2 regions of the Vibrio coralliirubri genome follow, and region 1 is predicted to be linked to the other one. Evidence: predicted binding sites of a transcription regulator. Region 1 holds the regulator's gene; the other holds the start of a gene.
The links. Region 1 encodes MetJ, which represses methionine synthesis genes. Its sites were predicted from a motif close to TTAGACNTNTANANGTCTAA; they were not measured.

Region 1 (15,284 bases):
ATGTCATCGAAGCCGACAATCGATAGATCTTGAGGAACGCGCAAGCCCAGCTTCTTCGCTTCTTGAATCGCGCCAATTGCCATCGCATCGTTGTGACAGAAGATAGCCGTTGGTTGTTCAGGCAGTGCCAGTAATTGACGAACTGCTTGAGCGCCCGCTTCAAAGGTGAAGTCACCTACCGTACTGTAAGCTGGATTCATAGAGACTCCAGCGCGGCGCAGCGCTTGTTGGTAGCCTTGTTGACGGAACTTACACAGCGTTGCAGATACTGGGCCTGAGATTTGAGCGATGCGTTTATGACCTAACTGAGCTAGGTAGTTAACCGCTTCAAAGGCAGAGGTCAGGTTATCGATGTGTACCGTAGGCAGTTCAAGTTCAGGGGCAAACTCACACGCCATCACCATCGGCGGTAAATTCTTTTGTTCAGGTTTGCTGACATCAAACGGATGGTCCGTGCCCAGTAGCAACATGCCGTCAGCTTGTTTGGTGAAAACTAAGTTAACAAATGAAGACTCGCGCTTCTTTTGCTGGCCGCTATCACCCAGTAGAACAAGGTAATCATTTTCTACTGCGGCATCTTCGATACCACGAATGATCTCGGCGAAATAAGGGTCACAGATATCAGGAACAATAGTGATGATGGTTTTTGATTCGTTGCGACGTAAGTTTCTAGCTAATGTATTGGGTGAGTATCCAGCTTCAAGTACTGCTGTTTCCACTCGTTTGCGAGTTGAAACTGAGACTTTCTCAGGGTTCATCAATGCACGTGATACCGTGGCTGTTGAGACGCCTGCTAGCTGGGCAACATCCTTCATTGTCGCCATAAATTAAACCCTCTTTTAAGTTCCTTTGTCGCCTAAGTATCTAAGGCGTGAATAATAAATGTAATCGAATAGATATTATGAAAGTGTTGCTAACACTTTTTTTATTGCAATATTTTATTCGTTTAATCCGTGTAAAGTTACGGCTAGATTAACAAAAATCACATGACTAGTGTGAAGTTGCTCACGAGAAATATGAAATATTTGTGAACAAACTTATCATTAGTTTTAACCCAAGTGGGTTTAGCTCAAATCTTGCGGTTCAATATCGAGTGACCAGCGAACTTTTTTCGCAGCAGGTAACATATTGATGGCCGGCTTGGCACTCATTAATAGCTTCTGCATTAACGAGCGCGTCTGAGTTTGTAAGATTAACTGCCAGCGCGATTTGCCCGCTCGTTTTGCTAACGGAGCCGGGGTTGGCCCTAACACCATGCAATATTGGTCAAACAGTGGATGTGATTCCAATGTGTGGCGAACCTGACGCAAGAACTCTTCCACCAAGCGAGTGTCATTGGCTTCTGCTCTAAACAGCGTCATAAAGGTATAGGGCGGTAACATTGCCTGCTTACGCTCTGCCAGTGCCGTCTGAGCAAAGTGGTTGTAGTCTTTGTGTAGCAAGGCTTGCAGTAACCCATGTTCTGGATGGTGAGTCTGTAAGATCACCTCACCGGGCTTGCTTGCTCGTCCTGCGCGCCCCGCTACTTGGATGAATAGCTGGGCAAGACGTTCAGACGCTCGGAAGTCACTGCTATATAAAGAGCCATCCACATCCAATAACGCCACAAGTGTCACGTCAGGGAAATGGTGACCCTTAGCAAGCATCTGCGTGCCGATAAGAATTTGGTATTCACCTTTACGAATCGACTCTAGTGCGCTTTCTAAGCTGCCTTTACGGCGGGTGCTGTCGCGGTCAATACGAATGGTTTTGTATTCAGGGAATAGTTGGCCAAGCTGAGCTTCTAACTGCTCGGTACCGACACCTACTGTCACTAAGTTCGCAGACCCACAACCTTGGCAATTGTGCACGATATGCTGCTGAGAACCACAGTGGTGGCAGCGCATCTCATTACTGTATTGGTGATAAGTATAGTAAGCATCACAACGTTTACACTCGGCAGTCCAACCACAATCGTGACACATCAATGCGGGAGAAAACCCTCGGCGATTGAGGAACAGCATCACTTGGTTGCCTGCTTTGAGGTGTCTTTGCATCTCTGCAATTAACGACGCAGACAAACCACTTTCTAGATATTCACCTTTAACATCCAACACCTTATTGGTGGTCGGCAGTGCGACACCCGCACGTGAAGTGAGGGTGAGATAACTGTATTTACCGATCTGAGCGTTGTGCAGTGTTTCAAAGGCCGGAGTCGCCGAGCCTAACACTACTGGAATCTGCGCTTTATGAGCACGCATGATCGCCACATCACGAGCGTGGTAGCGCAGGCTATCTTGTTGTTTATAAGACGCGTCGTGCTCTTCATCGACAATGATAATGCCTAGGTCAGCAAATGGCGTGAACAGAGCCGAACGGGTACCAATCACGATGCCCGCTATTTTATCGCGCGCCGATAACCAAGCATTCAGTCGCTCAGAATCGTTTAAACCTGAGTGGATAACCTCAACAGGCACATTAAAGCGTCGCTTAAAGCGGTTAATCGTTTGAGGGGTGAGGCCAATCTCGGGCACAAGCACTAACGCTTGTTTACCTTGGTCGAGAATCGGCTTAATCATATTCAGGTAAACCTCGGTCTTACCTGAGCCAGTGACCCCCTCTAACAGGAAACAACCAAAGTCGGTTTGGCTATTTACGGTCGCAATCGCGATGGCTTGTTCTGCATTGAGCTTAGGTTTGTCTTGGTCGTTCTCAAGTTCAACCGGCCACGGTTGGCGTTTCGGCTTTTTCTCTAACGATTCAATCCAGCCTTTCTCTTCAAGCGTCTTGAGTACGGCACTGCCTACATCTTCATCAATGAACTCTTGATGAGGAACCGGGCCGTGCTCAAGCATGTGCATCACTTTTGCTTGCTTGACCGCGCGACCAAAACCTTGCATCAGTTGGTCTTTGCCTGATGGTGTTAACTGCCACTCAACCAGCGTCGCGAAGTCGGCGGCTTTGCCTTTTCTTAGGGCGCTCGGAAGGGCGTTAGCAAAGGTTTCGCCAAGCGGGTACTGATAAAACTGACTGCACCACATTAACAGTGAATAGACAGATTCCGGCCAAACAGGTTGATTATCTAACAAGGCTTTAATCGGTTTGAGCTTGTCTAGCTCGAATTCAGATTCGTTAACCAGAGCCGTGACAATACCGGTTAAGGTTTGTCGTCCAAAAGGCACAGAGACTCGTCCACCAATAATCGGAAATAGGTGGCTTGGAATCTTGTAATCGAACTGCTTGTCGAGTGGAACAGGCAGTGCCACGCGGGCAATCATTGGACGCATAAAGGGACGGCTTTATCTGAGTTGACGAGAGCGAACAGTCTAAAGGATAAGGCGGTTAAATTCGAGAAGCAGTTTGGATGAAGGCGGCGAGTTAGCGTATACCGACAACGACAGCCCGAAATCTCAGGCCGATAAAGGAAATAAAGAGAGAATTGGTGAAAAATGTATCAAATCGGTTGATCCTGCCTTATAGATTCATTACTATACTGCGCCTTAAAGGTATGGCTTCATCACTCTTTTGTGTCGATGCGGTGTCTTTATTTCTTTTTTTAAACTACGTGTGGTGTGCGGCTTAGAATCGTATAGCGACACGGCCTACTTGAGGTTATCCCATGAAAGCTGGAATCCACCCAGAATACAAAGCAGTTACTGCAACTTGTTCTTGCGGCAACACATTTGAGTTCAACTCAACGCTAGCAAAAGAATCAATCCACCTAGACGTATGTGACAAATGTCACCCGTTCTACACTGGTAAGCAACGTATCGTAGATACTGGCGGCCGTGTTGATCGCTTCAACAAGCGTTTCGGTGCTCTTTCTAGCAAGAAGTAATTCTCGCTATTTAGACATGAAAAAGGACACTTCGGTGTCCTTTTTTGTTGCCTGCAATTTGAGAAAGCACTGACTTTCATTCAAGCTTCAATCCCGCCTCACGATAAGTTGCCTACCTTTCTATTGCAGGGCAATTCCTTGCGTATCTCTCTGCACCAAAATTCAGCTCGAAAGTTCAACAAGCGATAGTAATTTCAACTGCTCACTGGTCTTATTAGTAGTGAAATCTCGTTTTTTAATGAGACAGAGGCTCCAACCACCTAGGAACTTTGAAGTACATCCATTAACATGAACAAGATCCCCCAAATAATAATATCCTAGGAACCTACACCTATGTCTGAAGACAGCAGCCAAGCTCAATCCTCTCAAGAATTATCACCTCAAGAACAATTCCGTCAGCAAGCTCTTGATTACCATGAGTTCCCAATTCCAGGCAAAATTGCCGTAGAACTGACGAAGCCTGCAAACTCTGCAGAAGACCTAGCACTTGCATACAGCCCAGGCGTGGCTGAGCCTGTTCGCGAGATCGCACAGAACGTTGATAACGTTTATAAGTACACAGGTAAAGGCAACATGGTTGCAGTTATCTCTAACGGTACAGCGATTCTTGGCCTAGGTAATCTTGGCCCTATTGCTTCTAAACCTGTTATGGAAGGTAAAGCGCTCCTGTTTAAGCGTTTTGCTGGTTTAGATTCTATCGATATTGAAGTAAAACACCGCACAATCGATGAGTTCGTTGATACGGTTGCGAATATCGCAGATACATTCGGCGGTATTAACCTAGAAGACATCAAAGCACCAGACTGTTTTGAGATTGAACGTCGCCTGATTGAACGTTGTGATGTTCCGGTATTCCACGATGACCAACACGGTACAGCGATTGTAACGGCAGCGGGTATGCTGAATGCGATCGAACTTCAAGGTAAGAAACTTGAAGAGTGTAAGATCGTTTGTTTAGGTGCTGGCGCAGCAGCGGTTGCTTGTATGGAGCTACTGATTAAGTGTGGCGCTCAGCGTGAAAAAATCTACATGCTTGACCGTAAAGGTGTGATCCACACTCGTCGTGATGACCTAAACGAATACAAAGAGCTGTTCGCAAATAACACTGACAAGCGCACGCTTGAAGATGTTATCGAAGGCGCTGACCTGTTCTTGGGTGTATCGGGTCCTAACCTACTGCCTGCTGAAGCACTAACGCTGATGGCTGATAAGCCAGTTGTGTTTGCATGTTCAAACCCAGATCCAGAGATCAAGCCTGAGCTTGCACACGAAGTTCGTTCTGACCTAATCATGGGTACAGGCCGCAGTGATTACCCTAACCAAGTAAACAACGTACTTTGTTTCCCATTCATTTTCCGTGGTGCACTAGACGTGCGTGCGAGCGAAATCAATGACGAAATGAAGCTGGCGGCGGTTAAAGCGATTCGTGAACTAGCGAAAGAAGAAGTTCCAGCTGAAGTACTAGCAGCTGCGGGCGAGACTGCACTGGAGTTCGGTAAGGGTTACATCATTCCTAAGCCAATGGATCCACGTCTACTTCCACGCGTAGCACGAGCAGTTGCGGAAGCGGCTGTTGAATCTGGCGTAGCTCGTATCGAGATGCCTGCTAACTATATGGCTTAATAGCTGTTGCTCTATTGAGCGAAAAAGAATAATAAAAAACCGACTCATAGGAGTCGGTTTTTTTATGTCTATCATTCACAGCGTAGTCATAAAAACGCAATGCGTGATGTGATAAACAGGGTCAGCTATAACGAATCAATAATGAAGGCAGTGACTGAATTGTTTTTATTCTTCGTCAAACGCTTCGAACTCGATACCCATTTCTGTCATCAGTTTTTTCACTTCAGCAGGGATATCGTCAGGACGATCTTTACGAAGGTCTTCATCCGTTGGTAGTGGTTGGCCTGTGTACGCATGTAGAAAGGCTTCGCACAGTAGCTCACTGTTTGTTGCATGGCGTAGGTTATTAATCTGGCGGCGAGTACGCTCGTCAGTAAGAACCTTTAACACTTTTAGAGGGATAGAAACTGTAATTTTCTTTACTTGTTCGCTTTTCTTTCCATGCTCAGCATATGGGCTTATGTATTCACCATTCCAGTCGGCCATTGCGTACCTTCATCACTTTAGTTGTTAGAATAAATTAATAGTGGTGATTTTAGCGGGATTTACTGCCATAAGCAAAGACATATAGACGTCTAGAAGTGTTGACGTCTCACGTTTATGAAAGTAAAGTGAATAACATATATCTAACACAGCCGCAAAATGCCGACAAGCCGCTGTGATTCTCAGACGCAAAACTTGTAAGGAAGCACCTATGAGCAGCCGGAAGCCAGCAACAATCGCAGTACGTACTGGTATCGAGTCAGACACGCAACACCATGCCGTTGTCCCACCCATTTATCTTTCGACTAACTATGGGTTTCCCGCTTTTGGTGAAGTGCCAAAGTACGATTACACCCGTTCTGGTAACCCAAATCGTGGTTTATTAGAAACGGCACTGTTTGAGCTTGAATCAGGCAAAGGCGCGGTTGTGACTAACTGCGGTACTTCGGCGCTTAACTTATGGGTTTCGGCTTTCTTAGGCGGCGATGATCTTATTATTGCACCGCACGACTGCTACGGCGGTACTTACCGTCTGTTTAACACTCGCTCGCTAAAAGGTGACTTCAAAGTTCTGTTCGTTGATCAATCGGATCAAGCGGCACTGGATGCAGCGATCGCGCTTAAGCCAAAATTGATCTTAATTGAAACCCCATCGAATCCACTGGTTCGTGTGGTTGATATTGCAGAAACTTGCCGCAAAGCGAAAGAGGTTGGTGCTCTGGTTGCTGTCGACAACACGTTTTTGACGCCTGTGTTCCAAAAGCCTTTAGAGCTGGGTGCTGATTTTGTTATCCACTCTACAACCAAGTACATCAACGGACACTCAGATGTGATTGGTGGCGTTGTGGTTACTAAGACAGAAGAGCACGCTGAAGAGCTAGCATGGTGGGGCAACTGTATTGGTGCGACCGGCACACCATTTGATAGCTACATGACTTTACGTGGTATTCGTACGCTAGGTGCGCGTATGCGAGTTCACGAAGAAAGCTCGCGTGAGATTCTAGCGTCTCTGCAGCAACAAGATCTCGTTGGCACTATTTATCACCCAAGCCTTCCTGAACATCCGGGTCATGATATCGCGAAGAAACAGCAATCGGGCTTTGGCTCAATGCTCAGCTTTGAGTTTGCGGGCTCATTCGAGGCGCTTAAATACTTTGTTGATAAGTTAGAGCTATTCTCCTTGGCAGAATCATTGGGCGGTGTTGAAAGCCTGATTTGTCACCCTGCGTCGATGACTCACCGTGCGATGGGTGAAGAAGCATTAGCAGAAGCGGGTGTTTCTCAGCAACTACTGCGTCTATCTGTTGGCCTTGAAGATGCAGAAGACCTAATCGATGACCTCAAGCAAGCGTTTGAAAGAACACAGCGCTTTATCGCTGAAGGGGAGGGTTAATAATGGCAACCTTTCGCCAGCTACATAAATTTGGTGGCAGCAGTTTAGCAAACCCTGAATGTTACCAACGCGTGGTCAACATTCTTAGAGAATACTCATCAGCATCTGATTTGGTGGTGGTATCGGCAGCAGGCAAAACAACCAACCGCTTAATTGAGTTCGTTGAAGCGCTCGACAAAGATGGTCGTATTGCCCATGAATGCCTACAAGCACTTCGTCAGTTCCAGCTTGATCTGATTGAAGCACTGCTTGAGGGTGAGTCTGCAGCGCAACTAACGGGCACCATTCAACAAGAATTTACCGCTTTGGGTGAGCTAACGGCTCCCTTGAGCGAAGCACAAAAAGCAAAAGTGCTTGGACATGGTGAGGTTTGGTCTTCACGTCTACTCGCTGCTTTGTTGTGTCAGCATGATTTACAAGCCGTTGCTCAAGATGCGCGTGCCTTTTTACGTGCAGAAGTGGGCGCTCAGCCTGAAGTCGACCGCGCACGTTCTTACCCTCTGATTAAAGAAGCTCTGGCGCAGCATGCACATTGCCGCGTGGTGATTACTGGCTTTATGGCTCAGAACTGCGAGGGTGAAACGGTATTGCTTGGCCGTAACGGTTCGGATTACTCAGCGACCGTGATTGGTGCTTTGGCTGAAGTTGAACGCGTGACGATTTGGAGTGATGTGGCGGGCGTTTACAGCGCTGACCCTCGTTTGGTTTCGGATGCGTGTCTACTGCCTCTACTTCGCCTTGATGAAGCCAGTGAATTGGCTCGTCTTGCCGCTCCAGTGCTTCATAGCCGAACGCTACAGCCTGTGGCTCAAAGTGCTATGGATCTCAGCTTACGCTGCAGCTACCAGCCGGAGGCGGGCTCTACACAGATAGAGCGTGTACTGGCATCGGGTCGTGGCGCAAAAATCATTACCTCTCTGGATGAAGTGCTTATCGTGCAGCTGACCTTTGGTCACGGCCATGATTTCGACCGTCTAGAGAGTGAAGTGCTTGAAGGGCTTAAGCGCGCTCAACTGGAGCCGCTTGCTTATGAGCTTGAACCGGATCAACACTGCTTGCGTCTTGCCTATACGGAAGAGATCGCTGGTGGTGCATTAGAATATCTCCAAGACCATGCGATTGAAGCGGAAATTAAGCTAAAAGAAGGTTTCTCTCTGATTGCTGCAGTGGGTGCGGGTGTGACTAAGAACCCGAACCATTGCTACGGCTTCTACCAGCAGCTTAAGAGCTCACCGGTTGAGTTCATCTCAGAAGCGAACTCAGGCTTAAGCTTGGTGGCTGTGATTCGTAAGAGTGAAACATCAAGCCTAGTGAAAGGTATTCACTCTCAACTGTTCCAAGCGCAGAAGCGTGTTGCGATTGCCTTGTGTGGTAAGGGCAACATTGGTTCAAGTTGGTTAAGTCTGTTTGCTGAACAAAAAGCGGAACTTGAAAAGCGTCGTGGAATGAACTTTGAATTGGTTGCCGTGGTTGATAGCCAAACCTATTGGTTCGATGACCAAGGTATTGATGCGACCTCAGTGAGCAAGCGCTTTGACGATGAAGCGATTGCCAACAATGGGAACGACTGGTTAGAGCGTTTGGGTTCTATTCAGGGTTACGATGAAGCTGTGGTACTCGATGTCACCGCAAGCCCTGTGCTTGCAGCAAAGTACCTGCAAATTGCACAACAAGGTATCCATCTGATCTCGGCTAACAAGGTGGCTGGTTCTGCATCGAGCGAGTATTACCATCAAGTACAAGATGCTTTCGCTAAGATCAGCCGTCATTGGTTGTACAACGCGACAGTAGGTGCAGGCTTACCGATTAACCATACAGTACGAGACCTTCGAGAAAGCGGCGATGACATTATTGCGTTGTCAGGTATTTTCTCTGGCACTCTGTCTTGGTTGTTCCAACAGTTTGATGGCACGGTACCATTCAGCGAGTTGGTTGACTTAGCGTGGCAACAAGGCCTGACTGAACCGGACCCGCGTGCTGACCTAGATGGCTCAGATGTCATGCGTAAGCTGGTGATTCTGGCGCGTGAATCCGGTTTGGATATCGAACCTGAAAACGTAAAAGTGGAATCGCTCGTACCTGCAGAGCTGCAAGAACTATCTGTGGATGACTTCTTCGACAAAGCTTCTGTACTGAGCGAAGAGTTGGCTGAGCGTTTAGAGAAAGCGCACTCTCAACAGAAAGTCTTACGTTACGTAGCGCGTTTGGAGAAGAACGGTAAGGCAACCGTAGGCGTTGAAGCACTGTCTAAAGAACATGCTCTGGCGAACTTGTTGCCTTGCGACAACATCTTTGCGATTGAGAGCAAATGGTACAAAGATAATCCATTGGTGATCCGAGGCCCAGGTGCAGGACGTGAAGTCACAGCTGGCGCAATTCAATCTGACTTAAACAGAATGTCGAGCCTGTTTTGATTTTCAGAACGATTGGTTTAATGCTCAGATCAATTGGTTTAGCGCGTAAATGGCATACTATTCACTAAGATAAATAAGGCTGAAAGCACGATGTGTTTTTCAGCCTTTTTCTACATTATTTCTGCTTTGCGACCCATCTAACGACTTGAGTTTTACTCACGATCTACTTGAGAAAAATTCATAATGGATCTGTTGACATTAAATCGTATTCAATACATTCTACAGACATATAGACGTCTAAACGTCGTTTAAGGATTTGAGTTTTTAGTGGTTGCTTTTGCCACAGGGAGAGTAAGATGGGATACACACACGCTAGTCATATCGACGCTTTAAATCAGAATATCGCTGAGCTTTCTGACAACATCAATGTGTCATTTGAGTTTTTTCCACCAAGCAGTGAGAAGATGGAAGAGACCCTATGGAACTCTGTTCACCGTCTTAAAACACTTCAACCAAAATTTGTATCGGTAACTTACGGCGCAAACTCGGGCGAACGTGACCGTACCCACTCAATCATTAAAGAAATTAAGAACCAAACTGGCCTAGTGGCTGCACCGCACCTAACGTGTATTGATGCGAGTCGCGAAGAGCTGATTCAAATTGCCGACGATTACTGGGCAAATGGTATCGAGAGTATTGTTGCGCTACGTGGTGACATTCCAGCAGGCGGCGGCGCGCCAGAGATGTACGCATCTGACCTAGTTGAGCTACTTAAATCTCGCCACGATTTTGATATCTCAGTTGCAGCATTCCCTGAGGTTCACCCTGAAGCAAAAAGCGCTCAATCTGATCTTATTAACCTAAAGCGTAAAGTGGATGCGGGTGCTAACCGTGCAATCACTCAGTTCTTCTTTGATGTAGAAAGCTACCTACGTTTTCGTGACCGTTGTGTAGCGGCAGGTGTGGATGTTGAGATTGTACCGGGCATCTTACCGGTTTCTAACTTCAAGCAAGCGTCGCGCTTTGCAGCGATGAACAACGTAAAAGTACCTGGCTGGATGGCGAAGCAGTTCGAAGGTTTGGATGATGATCCAACCACTCGTCAGCTAGTAGGTGCTAGCCAAGCGATCGATATGGTTCGTACGCTGAGCCGTGAAGGTGTGAAAGATTTCCACTTCTACACGCTAAATCGTGCAGAAATGACTTACGCACTTTGCCATACGCTAGGCGTTCGTCCGCAAGTCGCTGCGCTTTAAGCAAAGTCTAAGAAGTAAAGCCTGAGCACTTGTAAAAAGCCTCTGGCAGTAACATTTCAAATCCTATAGATACAAAAAAGGCTTGGACTCATAGAGTTCAAGCCTTTTGCTTTTCTAGCTTCTAGCTTCTAGCTTCTAGCTTCTAGCTTCTAGCTTCTAGCTTCTAGCTTCTAGCTTCTAGCTTCTAGCTTCTAGCTTCTAGCTTAACTTAAGCTAGAGCGCCAAGTTCAAGCAGTACTTCTTCAGCCCATACAATCCATGCTTCACGGATAAGTAGGTTACGACGAAGTGTTAGACGCTCAAGGCGTGCTTGCTTGTCTAGTGTCGATGGCGTTGCGTAGTAAGCTGCTTCGATTTCTTTGTAGTGAGAAACCAGTTTGCGAGACTCTTCTACTAGCTCAGCAAGTTGTACACGGTAAGCGTCAGAAGGTTGTACAGCACAAGCCATTAGCTTGGCTGAGAACTCGTCACGAACGGTTGGGTGTGCAGTTGGTTGTTCAAACCATTCACCTAGCGCGCCACGGCCAGCATCAGTGATAGAGTAAACTTTACGATCAGGTTTGCCTTCTTGAGGCTCAAGCACGCAAGTTACCTGGTCGTTCTGAGCCATTTTATTTAGCTCGCGGTAAACTTGTTGATGGCTAGCTTTCCAGAAGTAACCAATGCTTGCGGAGAATTCTTTTGTGATATCGTAACCAGTAGCATCGCGTGTACTTAAAACGGTTAGAATTACGTGTGGTAATGACATGTCTGAAATCCAAATGGTAAACAGTAAACAAATACTTAAACAACAAGTGTGCTTCTAATGGCACGTTATATTGGTTATGTCTAAGTAGCACCAACTCATCGGTTGGTTATGTCACCTTACAAAGCCGTTTATCACCTAGGTTGACCAGTTTATTGGTCAAATTGCTGCAGATTATTTTTTTGGAGTGTTTCCGCAGCGGAGCAGTAGTATATCTAAATAATAAGCATAAAGTAGAATACATGGACAAAATAACCCAAAAAACTGACAAAATACTCACTAGTGGTTATTTTGCAAAATAAAAAGGTCGCGCGTGGCGACCTTTTGTTCTTTTTATAGTAGGAATCACTAATTAACCAGTGTTTCGCATACCTGCTGCAATGCCTGCAATCGTCACCATTAGCGCTTCTTCTAGCTCTGCTGGTGGTGTTTCACACTTACGAGTACGGTAAAGCAGTTCTGCTTGAAGCATGTTTAGTGGCTCAACGTAGATGTTACGTAGGCGAATTGACTCAAGCCCCCAAGGGTCGCTTTGCATCAAGTTTTCGTTATTTTCTACATTCAGTACCGCTTTGATGTCTTTTTGTAGCTGTTCACGCAGTAACTCACCCAGAGGTAATAGCTCTTCATCAACAAGACGCTGGTCGTAGTACTTGGCAATTTCCATGTTGCACTTCGAGTACACCATTTCCAACATACCCAGACGAGTTGAGAAGAATGGCCATTCACGACACATCTCTTCAAGTAGCGCTTGATGGCCTTGGTCAACTGAGTATTGAATCGCTTCACCAGCACCTAACCATGCAGGAAGTACCAAGCGGTTTTGGCTCCAAGAGAAGATCCATGGAATTGCACGTAGGCTTTCTACGCCGCCATTCGGGTTACGTTTCGCAGGGCGAGAACCAAGAGGCAGTTTACCTAGCTCCAGTTCAGGCGTCGCTTGACGGAAGTAAGGTACAAATTTCTCTTCGCCACGAACCACGTTACGGTAAGCCTCACAAGAGACTTGAGATAGCACTTCCATTAGGTCGCGCCACTCTTGTTTAGGCTCAGGTGGTGGTAGAAGGTTCGCTTCTAGAATCGCACTTGCGTATAGGTTAAAGCTGTTTACAGCAACATCTGGTAAGCCAAGCTTAAAGCGGATCATTTCGCCTTGCTCCGTTACACGTAAGCCGCCTTTCAAGCTCTTCGGTGGCTGAGAAAGAAGAGCTGCGTGCGCCGGAGCACCACCACGACCAACTGTACCGCCACGACCGTGGAATAGAGTCAGTTCAATGCCTTCTTCGTCGCAAACCTTAACCAGCTTGTCCATCGCATCGTATTGAGCCCAACCTGCAGACATTACGCCGGCATCTTTTGCTGAGTCAGAGTATCCGATCATTACCATTTGATGGTTTTGGATAAAGCCACGGTACAAGTCGATGCTCATTAGCTGCTTCATTACCGCTTCTGAGTTGTTCAAGTCGTCTAGCGTTTCGAACAGCGGACATACGTCCATGCGGTACGGGCAACCACACTCTTGCAGCAGCAAGTGAACAGCCAGTACATCCGATGCAGTACGAGCCATAGAAATTACGTAAGCACCGAAGGCTTCACGAGGTTGAGCAGCAATGACCTTACAGGTGTCTAAAACCTCTTTAACCTGTTCAGATGGCTCCCAATCACGAGGAAGTAGTGGGCGTTTTGAGCTTAATTCATTGGTTAAGAAAGCAATCTTGTCTTGCTCGCTCCACTGGTCGTAGTCGCCAATGCCTAGGTAGCGAGTCAGTTCAGACAGCACATCTGAGTGACGTGTACTTTCTTGACGAACATCGAGACGCACTAGGTGTACACCGAATGCTTTTAGGCGGCGCAAGGTATCAAGTAGAGAACCGTCTGCGATTACGCCCATGCCACATTCGTGCAGCGATTGGTAACACGCGTACAGCGGTGTCCAAAGTTGGTCGATGTTCTGTAGTGTTTCTTTCTTCGGTACTTCAGCGTCATGCAGTTTTGCATCAAGCACTTCTAACGTGTTGTTCAGCAGAGTACGTAGGCTCTTTAGGATTGCACGGTAAGCTTCATGCTCATCACCCGCTAGTTCACGAACGGCATCATTACACTTAGTCATCGACAGTTCGGTAATCAGCTCGTTTACGTCACCTAGGTAAAGGTCAGCGGCTTTCCAGCGAGATAGGCGCAGTACTTCTTTGGTGATGGTGTGTGTTACGAATGGGTTACCATCGCGATCACCGCCCATCCAAGATGAGAAGTGTACCGGGCGCGCATCAATTGGTAGACCTTCACCAAGGTAGCCTTTTAGTCGGCCATCCATTTCACGTAGGAAATCTGGTACAGCTTCCCAAAGTGAGTTTTCAACAACCGCAAAGCCCCATTTTGCTTCATCAAGTGGCGTAGGGCGTTGCTGACGAATCACATCTGAGTGCCAACCTTGAGCGATAAGTTGCTCTAGGCGACGTTCTGTTTTCACGCGCTCTTTGTGTGATAGGTCGCTTAATTCTAATTTAGACAGACACTCGTTGATCTTAACTAGCTTGTTGATCATGGTGCGACGAGTGATTTCTGTTGGGTGTGCAGTCAGAACGAGTTCAATGTTCAGGTCGCGAACGGCTTGAGCCGCATCTAGCTTGCTGATGTCATTCTGGTTTAATTTGGAAAATAGAGATTGCAGCACGTCTGGTTCGCAAACATGCTCCTCACAGTGGCGAGAGATGGTGTGGTACTGCTCTGCCATGTTGGTGAGGTTGAGAAATTGGTTAAATGCACGAGCAACAGGAGTGAGTTGTTCGTTCGGCAGGTTTTTGATTTCTTCAACTAGGCTGTCACGGTCAGCTTTGTTGCCTGCGCGGGCGGATTTGGAAAGTTTACGGATAGTCTCCACTTTTTCTAAGATAACGTCACCATGTGCATCTTGGATTGTGTTACCTAGCAAGCGTCCCAGCATGCTTACGTTACTCTTGAGAGCGGCGTATTTCTCGTTCATTGTCATCCTGCCTCGTAAAAAAATTACATCCATTGTTCCTTGTTAAGTACACAATCTAGCGAAAAGTGCTGTATCTAGTCAAATAAAGCATTCTAAGTTTGCAATTATTAGTTTTCGAAATGCGGGAGAAGTAAATTTTCCAATAGTTCGGAATTAAAGTGAAATTTAATTACAAGAACAGGCTGTGTCAGGGATAACAGTATAAAAGCCACCTTTTTGGGTGGCTTTTATACGAAAATATTGGAAGAAAAGTAATAACTAGAAACAATATTTACGGATCGATTTACTCAGAACATCAATCGTTGGATCGATAAAATCGAAGCTTAGGAACTCATCTGGTTGGTGAGCTTGGTCGATTGAGCCCGGACCCAGAACTAAGGTTGGGCAAAGTTCTTGAAGGAAAGGTGCCTCAGTACAGTAGTTCACGGTTTGTGATTCAATCTCACAAACTGATTCCATGCCACCGATAAATGGATGGTCGTGTTGGCACTCGTAACCAGGGATAGGTTCATGCAGAGGTGTAATCTCGATTCTGCCCGGCCATTTTGCTTCCACTTCCTTAAGTGCGCTGCGCAGCATGTTATCCAAGCCATCTAGGCTGATACCTGGCAAAGGACGCACATCATAGTG
Region 2 (15,284 bases), 580 kb from region 1:
GCTCACTGGTCGAGTCGGCCTGCGCGGAAGATGTAACGGGGCTAAGCTATACACCGAAGCTGCGGCTACGTACCTTAGGGTATGTGGGGTAGGGGAGCGTTCTGTAAGCCGTTGAAGGTGGTCTGTAAGGGCTGCTGGAGGTATCAGAAGTGCGAATGCTGACATGAGTAACGATAAAGGGAGTGAAAAACTCCCTCGCCGGAAGACCAAGGGTTCCTGTCCAACGTTAATCGGGGCAGGGTAAGTCGACTCCTAAGGCGAGGCCGAAAGGCGTAGTCGATGGGAAACAGGTTAATATTCCTGTACTTCTTACAATTGCGATGGGGGGACGGAGAAGGCTAGGTGGGCCTGGCGACGGTTGTCCAGGTTCAAGTACGTAGGCGGGTGGTTTAGGTAAATCCGGACCGCTACTAACGCTGAGATACGATGTCGAGCTACTACGGTAGTGAAGTCATTGATGCCATGCTTCCAGGAAAAGCCTCTAAGCTTCAGATTGTAAGGAATCGTACCCCAAACCGACACAGGTGGTCGGGTAGAGAATACCAAGGCGCTTGAGAGAACTCGGGTGAAGGAACTAGGCAAAATGGTACCGTAACTTCGGGAGAAGGTACGCTCTTATCAGTGAAGTCCCTTGCGGATGGAGCAGACGAGAGTCGCAGATACCAGGTGGCTGCAACTGTTTATTAAAAACACAGCACTGTGCAAAATCGTAAGATGACGTATACGGTGTGACGCCTGCCCGGTGCCGGAAGGTTAATTGATGGGGTTAGACTTCGGTCGAAGCTCTTGATCGAAGCCCCGGTAAACGGCGGCCGTAACTATAACGGTCCTAAGGTAGCGAAATTCCTTGTCGGGTAAGTTCCGACCTGCACGAATGGCGTAATGATGGCCACGCTGTCTCCACCCGAGACTCAGTGAAATTGAAATCGCTGTGAAGATGCAGTGTACCCGCGGCTAGACGGAAAGACCCCGTGAACCTTTACTACAGCTTGGCACTGAACATTGAACCTACATGTGTAGGATAGGTGGGAGACTATGAAACCGCGTCGCTAGATGTGGTGGAGTCGTCCTTGAAATACCACCCTTGTAGTTTTGATGTTCTAACGTTGGTCCCTGAATCGGGATTACGGACAGTGCCTGGTGGGTAGTTTGACTGGGGCGGTCTCCTCCCAAAGAGTAACGGAGGAGCACGAAGGTGGGCTAAACACGGTTGGACATCGTGTGGTTAGTGCAATGGCATAAGCCCGCTTGACTGCGAGAATGACAATTCGAGCAGGTGCGAAAGCAGGTCATAGTGATCCGGTGGTTCTGAATGGAAGGGCCATCGCTCAACGGATAAAAGGTACTCCGGGGATAACAGGCTGATACCGCCCAAGAGTTCATATCGACGGCGGTGTTTGGCACCTCGATGTCGGCTCATCACATCCTGGGGCTGAAGTCGGTCCCAAGGGTATGGCTGTTCGCCATTTAAAGTGGTACGCGAGCTGGGTTTAGAACGTCGTGAGACAGTTCGGTCCCTATCTGCCGTGGGCGTTGGAAAATTGAAAGGGGCTGCTCCTAGTACGAGAGGACCGGAGTGGACGAACCTCTGGTGTTCGGGTTGTCATGCCAATGGCATTGCCCGGTAGCTAAGTTCGGAATCGATAACCGCTGAAAGCATCTAAGCGGGAAGCGAGCCTTGAGATGAGTTTTCCCTGGCACTATAAGTGTCCTAAAGGGTTGTCGTAGACTACGACGTTGATAGGCAGGGTGTGTAAGTGCTGCGAGGCATTGAGCTAACCTGTACTAATTGCCCGTGAGGCTTAACCATACAACACCCAAGGGGTTTTGTGGACTCAAAGAAAGACCAGACCTTGAATGAGTTTGAAGAGATAGACTTTTAAATCAGTTTTCCGAATTTTAAAATTTGCTTGGCGACCATAGCATTGTGGACCCACCTGATTCCATGCCGAACTCAGAAGTGAAACACAATAGCGCCGATGGTAGTGTGGGGCTTCCCCATGTGAGAGTAGGACATCGCCAGGCTTTAAATTTCGACTTTGTCTATTAAATAGACAAGTCACCATAGAGTTCTAAGTTTTCTTAGTATTTTATGTTGACTTTCAAAGTGGAAAGCGTATTATACGCGTCCTGCTTAAGTGCTAAGGCGCTGAAAGCAAAGCTCTTTAACAATTTAAACCTATCAATCTGTGTGGGCACTCGTTGATGAATATCAAAACGTTTTATCTTCCCTTTTTATTAAGAGAAGTAAAACAGATTCCTCGGAATCAACTTTGGTTTCAATGAACTGAGTGACCAATACGAATAACTACTTTCTCTTGTAGAAAGAAAGTATTTGGCACAGTCAATTCATTATCTTTCTGTTGGGAAGATAATAGCTTTAGAATTACTTTTTGTAGTTTTGAAGTCAGTATTCATTGAGCCGATAAAATCTTAAATTGAAGAGTTTGATCATGGCTCAGATTGAACGCTGGCGGCAGGCCTAACACATGCAAGTCGAGCGGAAACGACACTAACAATCCTTCGGGTGCGTTAATGGGCGTCGAGCGGCGGACGGGTGAGTAATGCCTAGGAAATTGCCTTGATGTGGGGGATAACCATTGGAAACGATGGCTAATACCGCATAATGCCTACGGGCCAAAGAGGGGGACCTTCGGGCCTCTCGCGTCAAGATATGCCTAGGTGGGATTAGCTAGTTGGTGAGGTAATGGCTCACCAAGGCGACGATCCCTAGCTGGTCTGAGAGGATGATCAGCCACACTGGAACTGAGACACGGTCCAGACTCCTACGGGAGGCAGCAGTGGGGAATATTGCACAATGGGCGAAAGCCTGATGCAGCCATGCCGCGTGTATGAAGAAGGCCTTCGGGTTGTAAAGTACTTTCAGTTGTGAGGAAGGGGGTAGCGTTAATAGCGCTGTCTCTTGACGTTAGCAACAGAAGAAGCACCGGCTAACTCCGTGCCAGCAGCCGCGGTAATACGGAGGGTGCGAGCGTTAATCGGAATTACTGGGCGTAAAGCGCATGCAGGTGGTTCATTAAGTCAGATGTGAAAGCCCGGGGCTCAACCTCGGAACTGCATTTGAAACTGGTGAACTAGAGTACTGTAGAGGGGGGTAGAATTTCAGGTGTAGCGGTGAAATGCGTAGAGATCTGAAGGAATACCAGTGGCGAAGGCGGCCCCCTGGACAGATACTGACACTCAGATGCGAAAGCGTGGGGAGCAAACAGGATTAGATACCCTGGTAGTCCACGCCGTAAACGATGTCTACTTGGAGGTTGTGGCCTTGAGCCGTGGCTTTCGGAGCTAACGCGTTAAGTAGACCGCCTGGGGAGTACGGTCGCAAGATTAAAACTCAAATGAATTGACGGGGGCCCGCACAAGCGGTGGAGCATGTGGTTTAATTCGATGCAACGCGAAGAACCTTACCTACTCTTGACATCCAGAGAAGCCAGCGGAGACGCAGGTGTGCCTTCGGGAGCTCTGAGACAGGTGCTGCATGGCTGTCGTCAGCTCGTGTTGTGAAATGTTGGGTTAAGTCCCGCAACGAGCGCAACCCTTATCCTTGTTTGCCAGCGAGTAATGTCGGGAACTCCAGGGAGACTGCCGGTGATAAACCGGAGGAAGGTGGGGACGACGTCAAGTCATCATGGCCCTTACGAGTAGGGCTACACACGTGCTACAATGGCGCATACAGAGGGCAGCAAGCTAGCGATAGTGAGCGAATCCCAAAAAGTGCGTCGTAGTCCGGATTGGAGTCTGCAACTCGACTCCATGAAGTCGGAATCGCTAGTAATCGTGAATCAGAATGTCACGGTGAATACGTTCCCGGGCCTTGTACACACCGCCCGTCACACCATGGGAGTGGGCTGCAAAAGAAGTGGGTAGTTTAACCTTTCGGGGAGGACGCTCACCACTTTGTGGTTCATGACTGGGGTGAAGTCGTAACAAGGTAGCCCTAGGGGAACCTGGGGCTGGATCACCTCCTTATACGAAGATATGCACGATGAGTACCCACACAGATTGATGGTTTAGATTTAGTTAAAGCCAGAGCTTTAATTAATAACGTAAGTTATTGATTAAAGCTTTTTGCTTTATGCTCTTTAACAATTTGGAAAGCTGACTGATTGATTACTTACGAGTAATTCAATCAAATTTAAAAGTTCTCAATGTTTATCTTTCATTAGATAAACACAACAAACACATTCAAGTGTCTTGTATTCGATTCAAACTTGTTTGAATCACAATTGAGTCCGGCAAACAGTCATTGAGAATTAACCCTTCTTAATGACAACCAAAAACCTTGGTTAGTTGCCATACACTAAGACCCTTTCGGGTTGTATGGTTAAGTGACTAAGCGTACACGGTGGATGCCTTGGCAGTCAGAGGCGATGAAAGGCGTAATAACTTGCGATAAGCCCAGATTAGGTAGTAATAACCTTTTGAGTCTGGGATTCCTGAATGGGGAAACCCACTTACATAAGTAAGTATCCTGTTGTGAATACATAGCAACAGGAGGCAAACCGGGGGAACTGAAACATCTAAGTACCCCGAGGAAGAGAAATCAACCGAGATTCCGAAAGTAGCGGCGAGCGAAATTGGATTAGCCCTTAAGCTTTTAATGAGACAGATGAAGGCTCTGGAAAGTGCCGCAATAAAGGGTGATAGCCCCGTAATCGACATCTCATCATCAGTGAAAACGAGTAGGGCGGGACACGTGATATCCTGTCTGAATATGGGGGGACCATCCTCCAAGGCTAAATACTACTGACTGACCGATAGTGAACCAGTACCGTGAGGGAAAGGCGAAAAGAACCCCTGTGAGGGGAGTGAAATAGAACCTGAAACCGTGTACGTACAAGCAGTAGGAGCACCTTCGTGGTGTGACTGCGTACCTTTTGTATAATGGGTCAGCGACTTAATTTTAGTAGCAAGGTTAACCGTTTAGGGGAGCCGTAGGGAAACCGAGTCTTAACTGGGCGTACAGTTGCTAGGATTAGACCCGAAACCAGGTGATCTAGCCATGGGCAGGTTGAAGGTTGAGTAACATCAACTGGAGGACCGAACCGACTAATGTTGAAAAATTAGCGGATGACTTGTGGCTAGGGGTGAAAGGCCAATCAAACCTGGAGATAGCTGGTTCTCCCCGAAAGCTATTTAGGTAGCGCCTCGGACGAATACTACTGGGGGTAGAGCACTGTTAAGGCTAGGGGGTCATCCCGACTTACCAACCCTTTGCAAACTCCGAATACCAGTAAGTACTATCCGGGAGACACACGGCGGGTGCTAACGTCCGTCGTGGAGAGGGAAACAACCCAGACCGCCAGCTAAGGTCCCAAAGTATAGCTAAGTGGGAAACGATGTGGGAAGGCTCAGACAGCCAGGATGTTGGCTTAGAAGCAGCCATCATTTAAAGAAAGCGTAATAGCTCACTGGTCGAGTCGGCCTGCGCGGAAGATGTAACGGGGCTAAGCTATACACCGAAGCTGCGGCTACGTACCTTAGGGTATGTGGGGTAGGGGAGCGTTCTGTAAGCCGTTGAAGGTGGTCTGTAAGGGCTGCTGGAGGTATCAGAAGTGCGAATGCTGACATGAGTAACGATAAAGGGAGTGAAAAACTCCCTCGCCGGAAGACCAAGGGTTCCTGTCCAACGTTAATCGGGGCAGGGTAAGTCGACTCCTAAGGCGAGGCCGAAAGGCGTAGTCGATGGGAAACAGGTTAATATTCCTGTACTTCTTACAATTGCGATGGGGGGACGGAGAAGGCTAGGTGGGCCTGGCGACGGTTGTCCAGGTTCAAGTACGTAGGCGGGTGGTTTAGGTAAATCCGGACCGCTACTAACGCTGAGATACGATGTCGAGCTACTACGGTAGTGAAGTCATTGATGCCATGCTTCCAGGAAAAGCCTCTAAGCTTCAGATTGTAAGGAATCGTACCCCAAACCGACACAGGTGGTCGGGTAGAGAATACCAAGGCGCTTGAGAGAACTCGGGTGAAGGAACTAGGCAAAATGGTACCGTAACTTCGGGAGAAGGTACGCTCTTATCAGTGAAGTCCCTTGCGGATGGAGCAGACGAGAGTCGCAGATACCAGGTGGCTGCAACTGTTTATTAAAAACACAGCACTGTGCAAAATCGTAAGATGACGTATACGGTGTGACGCCTGCCCGGTGCCGGAAGGTTAATTGATGGGGTTAGACTTCGGTCGAAGCTCTTGATCGAAGCCCCGGTAAACGGCGGCCGTAACTATAACGGTCCTAAGGTAGCGAAATTCCTTGTCGGGTAAGTTCCGACCTGCACGAATGGCGTAATGATGGCCACGCTGTCTCCACCCGAGACTCAGTGAAATTGAAATCGCTGTGAAGATGCAGTGTACCCGCGGCTAGACGGAAAGACCCCGTGAACCTTTACTACAGCTTGGCACTGAACATTGAACCTACATGTGTAGGATAGGTGGGAGACTATGAAACCGCGTCGCTAGATGTGGTGGAGTCGTCCTTGAAATACCACCCTTGTAGTTTTGATGTTCTAACGTTGGTCCCTGAATCGGGATTACGGACAGTGCCTGGTGGGTAGTTTGACTGGGGCGGTCTCCTCCCAAAGAGTAACGGAGGAGCACGAAGGTGGGCTAAACACGGTTGGACATCGTGTGGTTAGTGCAATGGCATAAGCCCGCTTGACTGCGAGAATGACAATTCGAGCAGGTGCGAAAGCAGGTCATAGTGATCCGGTGGTTCTGAATGGAAGGGCCATCGCTCAACGGATAAAAGGTACTCCGGGGATAACAGGCTGATACCGCCCAAGAGTTCATATCGACGGCGGTGTTTGGCACCTCGATGTCGGCTCATCACATCCTGGGGCTGAAGTCGGTCCCAAGGGTATGGCTGTTCGCCATTTAAAGTGGTACGCGAGCTGGGTTTAGAACGTCGTGAGACAGTTCGGTCCCTATCTGCCGTGGGCGTTGGAAAATTGAAAGGGGCTGCTCCTAGTACGAGAGGACCGGAGTGGACGAACCTCTGGTGTTCGGGTTGTCATGCCAATGGCATTGCCCGGTAGCTAAGTTCGGAATCGATAACCGCTGAAAGCATCTAAGCGGGAAGCGAGCCTTGAGATGAGTTTTCCCTGGCGCTATAAGCGTCCTAAAGGGTTGTCGTAGACTACGACGTTGATAGGCAGGGTGTGTAAGTGCTGCGAGGCATTGAGCTAACCTGTACTAATTGCCCGTGAGGCTTAACCATACAACACCCAAGGGGTTTTGTGGACTCAAAGAAATACCAAACGCTTGAATGAGTTTGAAGAGATAGACTTTTAAATCAGTTTTCCGAATTTTAAAATTTGCTTGGCGACCATAGCATTGTGGACCCACCTGATTCCATGCCGAACTCAGAAGTGAAACACAATAGCGCCGATGGTAGTGTGGGGCTTCCCCATGTGAGAGTAGGACATCGCCAGGCTTTAAATTTGAACACTTGTCAGCGACGACAAGTATTCCACTGCGGAGTGGTAGTTCAGTTGGTTAGAATACCGGCCTGTCACGCCGGGGGTCGCGGGTTCGAGTCCCGTCCACTCCGCCACTTATTCGATAACCTCGCCTAGTGCGAGGTTTTTTCGAATCTGAAGTAATGAAAGTTTTAGGGGTGTAGCTCCAATTGGCAGAGCAGCGGATTCCAAATCCGCGTGTTGGGAGTTCGAATCTCTCCACCCCTGCCATATTTAAGGCTCTAGCAGAAATGCTAGAGCCTTTTTGCTTTCTGAATCCAATATACGCCATTAGTTAAGCAGCGGATTCTCCGACTTACCAAAACCGCGCGTGTTGAGAGTCTAAACCTCCAACCCTTCTATATACTAAGCCTCAGCAGAAATGCTGGGGCTTTTTTACGTCTGTTGCTTCTACGAAGTAATGTGGGATAACTAGGAGCTCCTAGCTCACCTGCGTGCTCGAATCTCCGGAGTGCCTGCTCATTCCAGCCTTGCCATATTTAAGACTCTAGTCTGCACGTATCGGCAGAAATGCTAGCGCTTTTTATTCCTGTCATTTTTACAAGTATCACTAGAAGTACCACTAGAAGTACCAAGTGTTCCTTTAGCTATCTCTATCGAACACTGATTTAGTGCAGCCTTGCTGTATTTAATGACTTAGTTCAAAGCTAAAGCTTTCTGTTCACCACTCATCTAGCTCCGTAGTCCTGTTAATAACTAACGCTATTCTAGCGAGACGTTGAGTCCCGTTACTTTTGTTTCCAGGTGAAAGGTGAAGCCTTTCGATTGAAGCTTATATAACTTGAGAGTGGGTTATTGGGTAGACTAGCGAGTGGGCAGAAGAACTAATTCTCTGTATGACTTAAGCTCCTTAAAGAGTTCTAGCCACCCACATTAATGCTTTCAATTGCTTAAATACTAGCGCTATCAAATATCGATATAAGTTCTATATTCCACGTATACCTTTCAGCTATAGCTTCAGTGTGGGAATTGGTGAGTTTGACTTTCATTGGGTATAAAAAAGGCCACCTAAAGTAGGCGGCCTTGGTTGATCTATCTAGGTGTTAATCTAGCTCTTTCTCTGCTTGTTTTGCTTTCTCTATCATAGGAGTGATTGTTGAGCCTTGAACTAGAATAGAGAACACAACAACGGCGTATGTCATGACAAGGATTATCTCTTTTACATCTATTGCTTTGTCTTCAATTACCCAGATACCTGAAGGGATCGAAAGTGCCATGGCTAGAGCTAGTCCACCACGCAAACCACCCCAAGTTAAGATCTTGATTGACCAAGGATTGTAAGTTCTAAAACGTTTGAATCCGATATAAGACAAGAAAACACTTAGGTAGCGTGCGCTTAGCACTAGAGGTACTGCGAACGCCATTAAGATCCAGTCTTCTTGGTGGAATTTGAATAACAGCATCGACATACCAATTAATAGGAATAATACGCCGTTTAAGAATTCATCTATCAATTCCCAGAAATGATCTAGGTGATCTTCACTCTCTTTCGAGAATCCGATAAAGCGAGTCCAATTACCAATCATGATACCTGATACCACCATTGCCAATGGACCTGATACATGTAGAACTTCAGCAAACGCATAACCAGCAGTAGGGATACCGATGGTTAATAGCAACTCCATAGAGTGGTCATCGGTGTTGCTGATTAGGTAGTGGAATACAAGACCTAAAACAAAACCATAGACAATGCCGCCAATCGCCTCTTGGACGAATAGCATGGTCACACTGCCGACAGTCGGCGCTTCTGTGCCGAATGCGATAGTAAATAGGGTTACGAAGATAACTAAGCCAAAACCATCGTTGAATAGAGATTCTCCCTCGATTTGAGTAGAGATTCTTCTGGGAGCGTCGAGTTTCTTTACTATTGCTAGCACGGCGATGGGATCGGTTGGAGAGATTAGCGAGCCAAAGAGTAGGCAGTAAATCAGATCAAATTGAATACCGATGAACTGACAGAACCCGTATAGCACAAAACCGATAAAGAATGTTGAAAACAACGTAGCACCTAACGCGAGTACTGTTATTTCCCATTTCTGGTCTTTTAAATTTGGTAACTTAATCCCTAAACCACCAGCAAAGAGTAAGAAGCCCAATATTCCCTTTAGTAGGAAATCTTCAAAGTTGATACTGGCAACGGTTTCTGAGGCGATGTCAGCCAGTTGGAACCAATTGTTTTGTCCCGCAATGATAATCAATAGAGATAACATCATTGAGCCAGCTGTGATGGCGATGGTTGTCTGCATTTTACCAATTTTGGTATTAACGAAAGCAATAAGCATGGCTGCAGCCGACAAGAAGCATAAGGTGTAATAGACCGACATTGGGATTCCAACATGTAACAAAGTATGAATATGAATTTTCGTTGTCTCATGCTCAAATAGCAAACATTTTTTTGTCATGACTCAGTAATCAATTTCCTTTTTTAGACGTCTAGACTCCTTTTTAATGTGTGATAGGATGGAGGGATAATTAAAGGAATGAGGTTGTACCGTGGGAAGTAATGTAAGGCAAAAGATTGACGCTCTGTTGAAGCAACGAATTTTACTGATTGATGGTGGCATGGGCACCATGATTCAGGATTATAAATTGGAAGAGCAAGACTATCGAGGTGAACGCTTTGCTGATTGGCACAGTGACTTGAAGGGCAACAATGACCTTTTAGTTCTTACACAGCCTAAGCTTATCAAAGATATCCATTCAGAATACTTGGAAGCTGGGGCAGACATCCTCGAAACCAATACCTTTAACGCTACAACCATCGCTATGGCCGACTATGATATGGAAAGCCTTAGTGAAGAGATTAACTTTGCTGCTGCCAAGCTTGCTCGTGAAGCAGCTGATGAATGGACCGCAAAGACCCCAGACAAGCCTCGCTTCGTAGCGGGTGTATTAGGTCCAACCAACCGAACTTGTTCTATATCCCCTGATGTAAACGATCCTGGTTACCGTAATGTTAGCTTTGACGAACTGGTTGAAGCTTATTCTGAATCGACTCGCGCGCTCATTAAGGGCGGTTCAGATTTAATTCTTATTGAAACTATCTTTGATACGTTAAACGCGAAAGCGTGTGCTTTTGCGGTTGAATCTGTTTTCGAAGAAGTAGGTACCAGTCTGCCAGTGATGATTTCCGGTACCATCACTGATGCATCAGGTCGTACCCTTTCAGGACAGACGACAGAAGCATTCTACAATGCCCTTCGTCATGTAAAACCTATCTCATTTGGATTGAACTGTGCATTGGGCCCTGATGAACTGCGTGAGTATGTCGGTGAGATGTCTCGTATCTCAGAATGTAACGTTTCCGCTCACCCTAATGCGGGCTTACCTAATGCATTTGGTGAGTATGACCTTTCTCCTGAAGATATGGCTGAGCACGTTAAGGAATGGGCTGAAAGTGGCTTCTTGAACCTAATTGGTGGCTGTTGTGGTACTACTCCAGAGCATATCCGCCAAATGGCTGAGGCAGTTGAAGGTGTAACGCCGCGTCAATTGCCAGATTTACCTGTTTCTTGCCGTCTTTCGGGACTAGAGCCACTGACGATTGCTAAAGAATCTTTGTTCGTGAACGTGGGTGAGCGTACCAACGTTACCGGCTCTGCACGCTTTAAGCGCCTTATCAAAGAAGAGCTCTACGACGAAGCCTTGAGTGTAGCTCGAGAGCAAGTCGAGAATGGTGCTCAAATTATCGATATCAACATGGATGAAGGGATGCTAGACGCCGAGGCGTGTATGGTTAAATTCCTGAATCTATGTGCTTCAGAACCTGAAATCTCGAAAGTACCTGTTATGGTCGATTCTTCTAAGTGGGAAGTTATCGAAGCTGGCCTAAAGTGTATTCAAGGTAAAGGCATCGTTAACTCAATCTCTCTAAAAGAAGGCAAAGAGAAGTTTGTTGAACAGGCCAAATTAGTTCGTCGTTATGGTGCTGCTGTCATCGTGATGGCATTTGATGAAGTCGGGCAGGCTGATACTCGAGAGCGTAAAGTCGAGATCTGTACCAATGCCTACAACATCCTTGTTGATGAAGTCGGTTTCCCGCCAGAAGATATTATTTTTGACCCGAATATTTTCGCAGTGGCGACGGGTATCGATGAGCATAATAACTATGCGGTTGATTTCATTGAGGCAGTAGGGGACATCAAACGCGATCTCCCGTATGCGATGATCTCTGGTGGCGTGTCGAATGTTTCATTCTCATTCCGCGGCAATAACTACGTCCGTGAGGCTATTCACGCGGTGTTCCTATATCACTGTTTTAAAAACGGTATGGATATGGGCATTGTAAACGCTGGTCAGTTGGAAATTTACGACAATGTTCCAGAAGATCTGCGTGATGCTGTTGAAGATGTCGTACTAAACCGTCGTGATGATTCGACTGAACGATTGCTGGATATGGCGACCGAATACTTAGAGCGTGCTGTTGGTAAGATTGAAGATAAATCTGCATTAGAGTGGCGAACTTGGCCTGTAGAGAAGCGTTTGGAGCACTCTTTGGTAAAAGGTATCACCGACTTTATTGTTGAAGATACTGAGGAAGCTCGTGTTAATGCCTCTCGTCCTATTGAAGTGATTGAAGGTCCTCTAATGGACGGCATGAACGTTGTTGGTGACCTATTTGGTGAAGGTAAGATGTTCTTACCACAGGTTGTAAAGTCTGCGCGTGTGATGAAACAGGCGGTTGCCCATTTAGAACCATTCATCAATGCATCCAAAGAAGTGGGTGCAACTAACGGGAAGATTTTGTTAGCGACCGTTAAAGGTGACGTTCACGATATCGGTAAAAATATCGTTGGTGTGGTCTTGCAATGTAATAACTACGAGATTATCGATCTGGGTGTGATGGTTTCTTGCGAGAAGATTCTTAAGGTAGCCAAAGAAGAAGATGTCGACATTATTGGTCTGTCTGGACTGATTACACCGTCTCTTGACGAAATGGTACATGTTGCTAAAGAGATGGAGAGACAGGGTTTCAAGCTGCCTCTTCTGATTGGCGGTGCAACCACATCTAAAGCTCACACAGCTGTTAAGATTGAACAGAATTATTCAGAGCCTGTTGTATACGTAAATAATGCCTCGCGTGCAGTGGGTGTTTGTACTTCACTACTGTCTGATGAATTGAAACCCGCTTTCGTTGAGAAGCTGGATATCGATTACGATCGCGTTCGAGATCAGCACAATCGTAAGAAGCCTCGTACCAAGCCTGTTACGCTTGAAAGAGCTCGTGCCAATAAAGTTGCTATCGATTGGGATGCGTATACGCCACCGGCACCCGCTAAGCCGGGAGTTCACATCTTCAATGATTTTGATGTGGCGACTTTGCGTCAGTATATCGATTGGACTCCATTTTTTATGACATGGTCATTGGTTGGTAAGTACCCAGCTATTTTGGACCATGAAGAAGTGGGTGAAGAGGCAAAACGCTTATTCAAAGATGCCAATGACTTACTGGATCGCGTAGAGAAAGAGAAGCTGCTTGAAGCGCGTGGTATGTGTGCCATGTTCCCAGCGAACAGTGTTGGTGATGATATTGAGGTGTATACCGATGAATCTCGCACCGAAGTTCTAAAGGTTCTACACAACCTTCGTCAACAAACAGAGAAACCAAAAGGCTTTAACTATTGCCTGTCAGATTACATTGCGCCAAAAGAAAGTGGTAAAGCGGACTGGATTGGTGGTTTTGCGGTAACGGGTGGTATTGGTGAGCGAGAGTTGGCTGATGAATACAAAGCGAAAGGCGATGACTACAACGCAATCATGATTCAGGCGGTTGCTGACCGATTGGCTGAAGCGTTCGCGGAGTATCTGCATAAAGAAGTGAGAAAGGATATTTGGGGTTACTCGCCAGATGAGAATTTGTCTAACGACGATTTGATTCGAGAGAAATACCAAGGTATTCGTCCAGCTCCAGGTTACCCTGCTTGCCCTGAGCATACAGAGAAAGGCACGTTGTGGGAGTTGATGGACGTTGAAAAGGCAATCGACATGTCATTAACGACAAGCTACGCGATGTGGCCTGGCGCTTCAGTATCTGGCATGTACTTCTCACATCCTGATGCCCGATACTTTGCTATTGCACAGATTCAACAGGATCAAGTGGATAGCTATGCTGACCGCAAAGGCTGGGATATGTTGGAAGCTGAGAAGTGGTTAGGTCCAAACATTAACTAGTTTGAATCTATGACGAGCTTTGATTCGTAAAGTAAAAAAGAGAAAGGGTTGCTTAATAGCAACCCTTTTTGTATCTGTGATTTAGTTATTTATCTGTCGATGATAACGGACTTTCTACTCAAATAACTCTTGGTGAAGTTTTTGAATCGCCAGCTTAGAAACAGATTCATCCAATAAGAAGCACAAGTTATGTGGGCTTGCTCCGTAACAAATCATGCGTAGGTTGAAATCTTCAAGAGTACCGAATACCTGCTTCGCATAGCCTTTGCTTTCACTCATGTTGTTACCAATAAGTGCAACAAGGCATAGGTCGTGTTCAATATCGACAGAACACAGCTCTTCAAGCTCAAGGCGAGCGGCTTCAGGTAACTCAGGAGCACCACCTGAAGTGTCTGTTTGATCGAGAGTGAGAGACACACTGATCTCTGAGGTAGTGATAAGATCGACCGAGATCTTATGTTTAGCAAGGATCTCGAATACCTTTGCCAAGAAGCCATAGGCATGGAACATGTTAGCACTGCGTAGCGTAACCATAGTTTGGTTGCAGCGTAGGGCAAGCGCTCTAAATAGAGGGGAGCTTTCAACTTGTTGACGAATCCAAGTACCACCTAACTCTGGTGCTTTAGAAGAGCCGACAAATACCGGTATTTGGTGGCGTAGTGCAGGTACTAGAGTTGATGGGTGCAAGATCTTCGCACCAAAGTTTGCCATTTCCGATGCTTCACTGAAGCTGATCTCTGGGATAGGAGAGGCTTTAGGTGCAATACGAGGGTCAGTGGTGTAAATACCCGGAACATCCGTCCAGATTTCTAGACCAATCGCCTGTACAGATTCGGCAATCAGTGCTGCTGAGTAATCACTGCCACCGCGGCCTAAAGTCGTGGTGTTGCCTTCACTATCAGCACCGATAAAACCTTGGGTCACGACAACTTGTTGTTGGCAAAGTGGAATAAGTTTCTCTTGCGCTAGAGTGGCAATATCTTCTAGTTGAGGTTCGGCTTTACCAAAATCATCATTAGTACGCATCACATCTCTGATATCAAAGCGAACAGCAGGAGTGCCTCGTTCAGAGATGATCTGAGCCAAGATGTGTGTCGACATCAACTCGCCACATGCGACAAGGTGATCCGTCAGTTTAGTGCTTGTTTGGAATGATGCAGCCTCTGCAGCGCTCGCAATGTCATCAAGAATGCTGTGAACTTCTTTTTCGATGCTGATTGGGTCTGCGAGTTGGTCAAGAATTGCGTTATGAATGTCCGCTAATTGCGCCATTAGTTCCTGACGACGAGCTTTGTCTTGAACACCATTTGCCAGTTCAACCAGCAAGTTAGTGACACCAGAGCATGCACTACTCACGACCAGTTTCGTGTTTGAGTTGTTTTCAATAATAGCAGCACAACGGCTCATTGCTTCAAAGTTGGCAACACTTGTTCCACCAAACTTAGCGACATTAAAAGAACCAGCTACATTAGATGCACTCACGATATATCTCCCACGACTTCCTAAAATAAAATTACGGTTGGGTAATCCAACGTCCGATGTTTTTCGAAGAGAGTTTTAGAGCAAAAAGAGAGGAATTATTAGAATAGTAACCTCAGAAGCTCTTCACCATAT

Region 2: a site for MetJ is predicted at 9,925-9,944, ahead of metH (methionine synthase). Genes of this name have one in related genera too.

What each region holds. Positions count from the first base shown of each region.
Region 1 covers NZ_AP025470.1:242,207-257,490, forward strand. Annotated here, with positions in the region: gene cytR (DNA-binding transcriptional regulator CytR) at 1-824, opposite strand, end outside; gene priA (primosomal protein N') at 1,065-3,266, opposite strand; gene rpmE (50S ribosomal protein L31) at 3,599-3,817, shown strand; gene OCV20_RS01125 (malic enzyme-like NAD(P)-binding protein) at 4,151-5,440, shown strand; gene metJ (met regulon transcriptional regulator MetJ) at 5,606-5,926, opposite strand; gene OCV20_RS01135 (O-succinylhomoserine (thiol)-lyase) at 6,135-7,316, shown strand; gene OCV20_RS01140 (bifunctional aspartate kinase/homoserine dehydrogenase II) at 7,319-9,730, shown strand; gene metF (methylenetetrahydrofolate reductase) at 10,027-10,926, shown strand; gene OCV20_RS01150 (PadR family transcriptional regulator) at 11,135-11,674, opposite strand; gene ppc (phosphoenolpyruvate carboxylase) at 12,024-14,660, opposite strand; gene argE (acetylornithine deacetylase) at 14,913-15,284, opposite strand, start outside.
Region 2 covers NZ_AP025470.1:3,341,336-3,356,619, reverse strand. Annotated here, with positions in the region: rRNA gene OCV20_RS15120 (23S ribosomal RNA) at 1-1,810, shown strand, start outside; rRNA gene rrf (5S ribosomal RNA) at 1,910-2,025, shown strand; rRNA gene OCV20_RS15110 (16S ribosomal RNA) at 2,436-3,990, shown strand; rRNA gene OCV20_RS15105 (23S ribosomal RNA) at 4,344-7,237, shown strand; rRNA gene rrf (5S ribosomal RNA) at 7,338-7,453, shown strand; tRNA gene OCV20_RS15095 (tRNA-Asp) at 7,497-7,573, shown strand; tRNA gene OCV20_RS15090 (tRNA-Trp) at 7,633-7,709, shown strand; gene OCV20_RS15085 (cation:proton antiporter) at 8,543-9,823, opposite strand; gene metH (methionine synthase) at 9,993-13,670, shown strand; gene lysC (lysine-sensitive aspartokinase 3) at 13,785-15,152, opposite strand; lysine riboswitch at 15,261-15,284, opposite strand, start outside.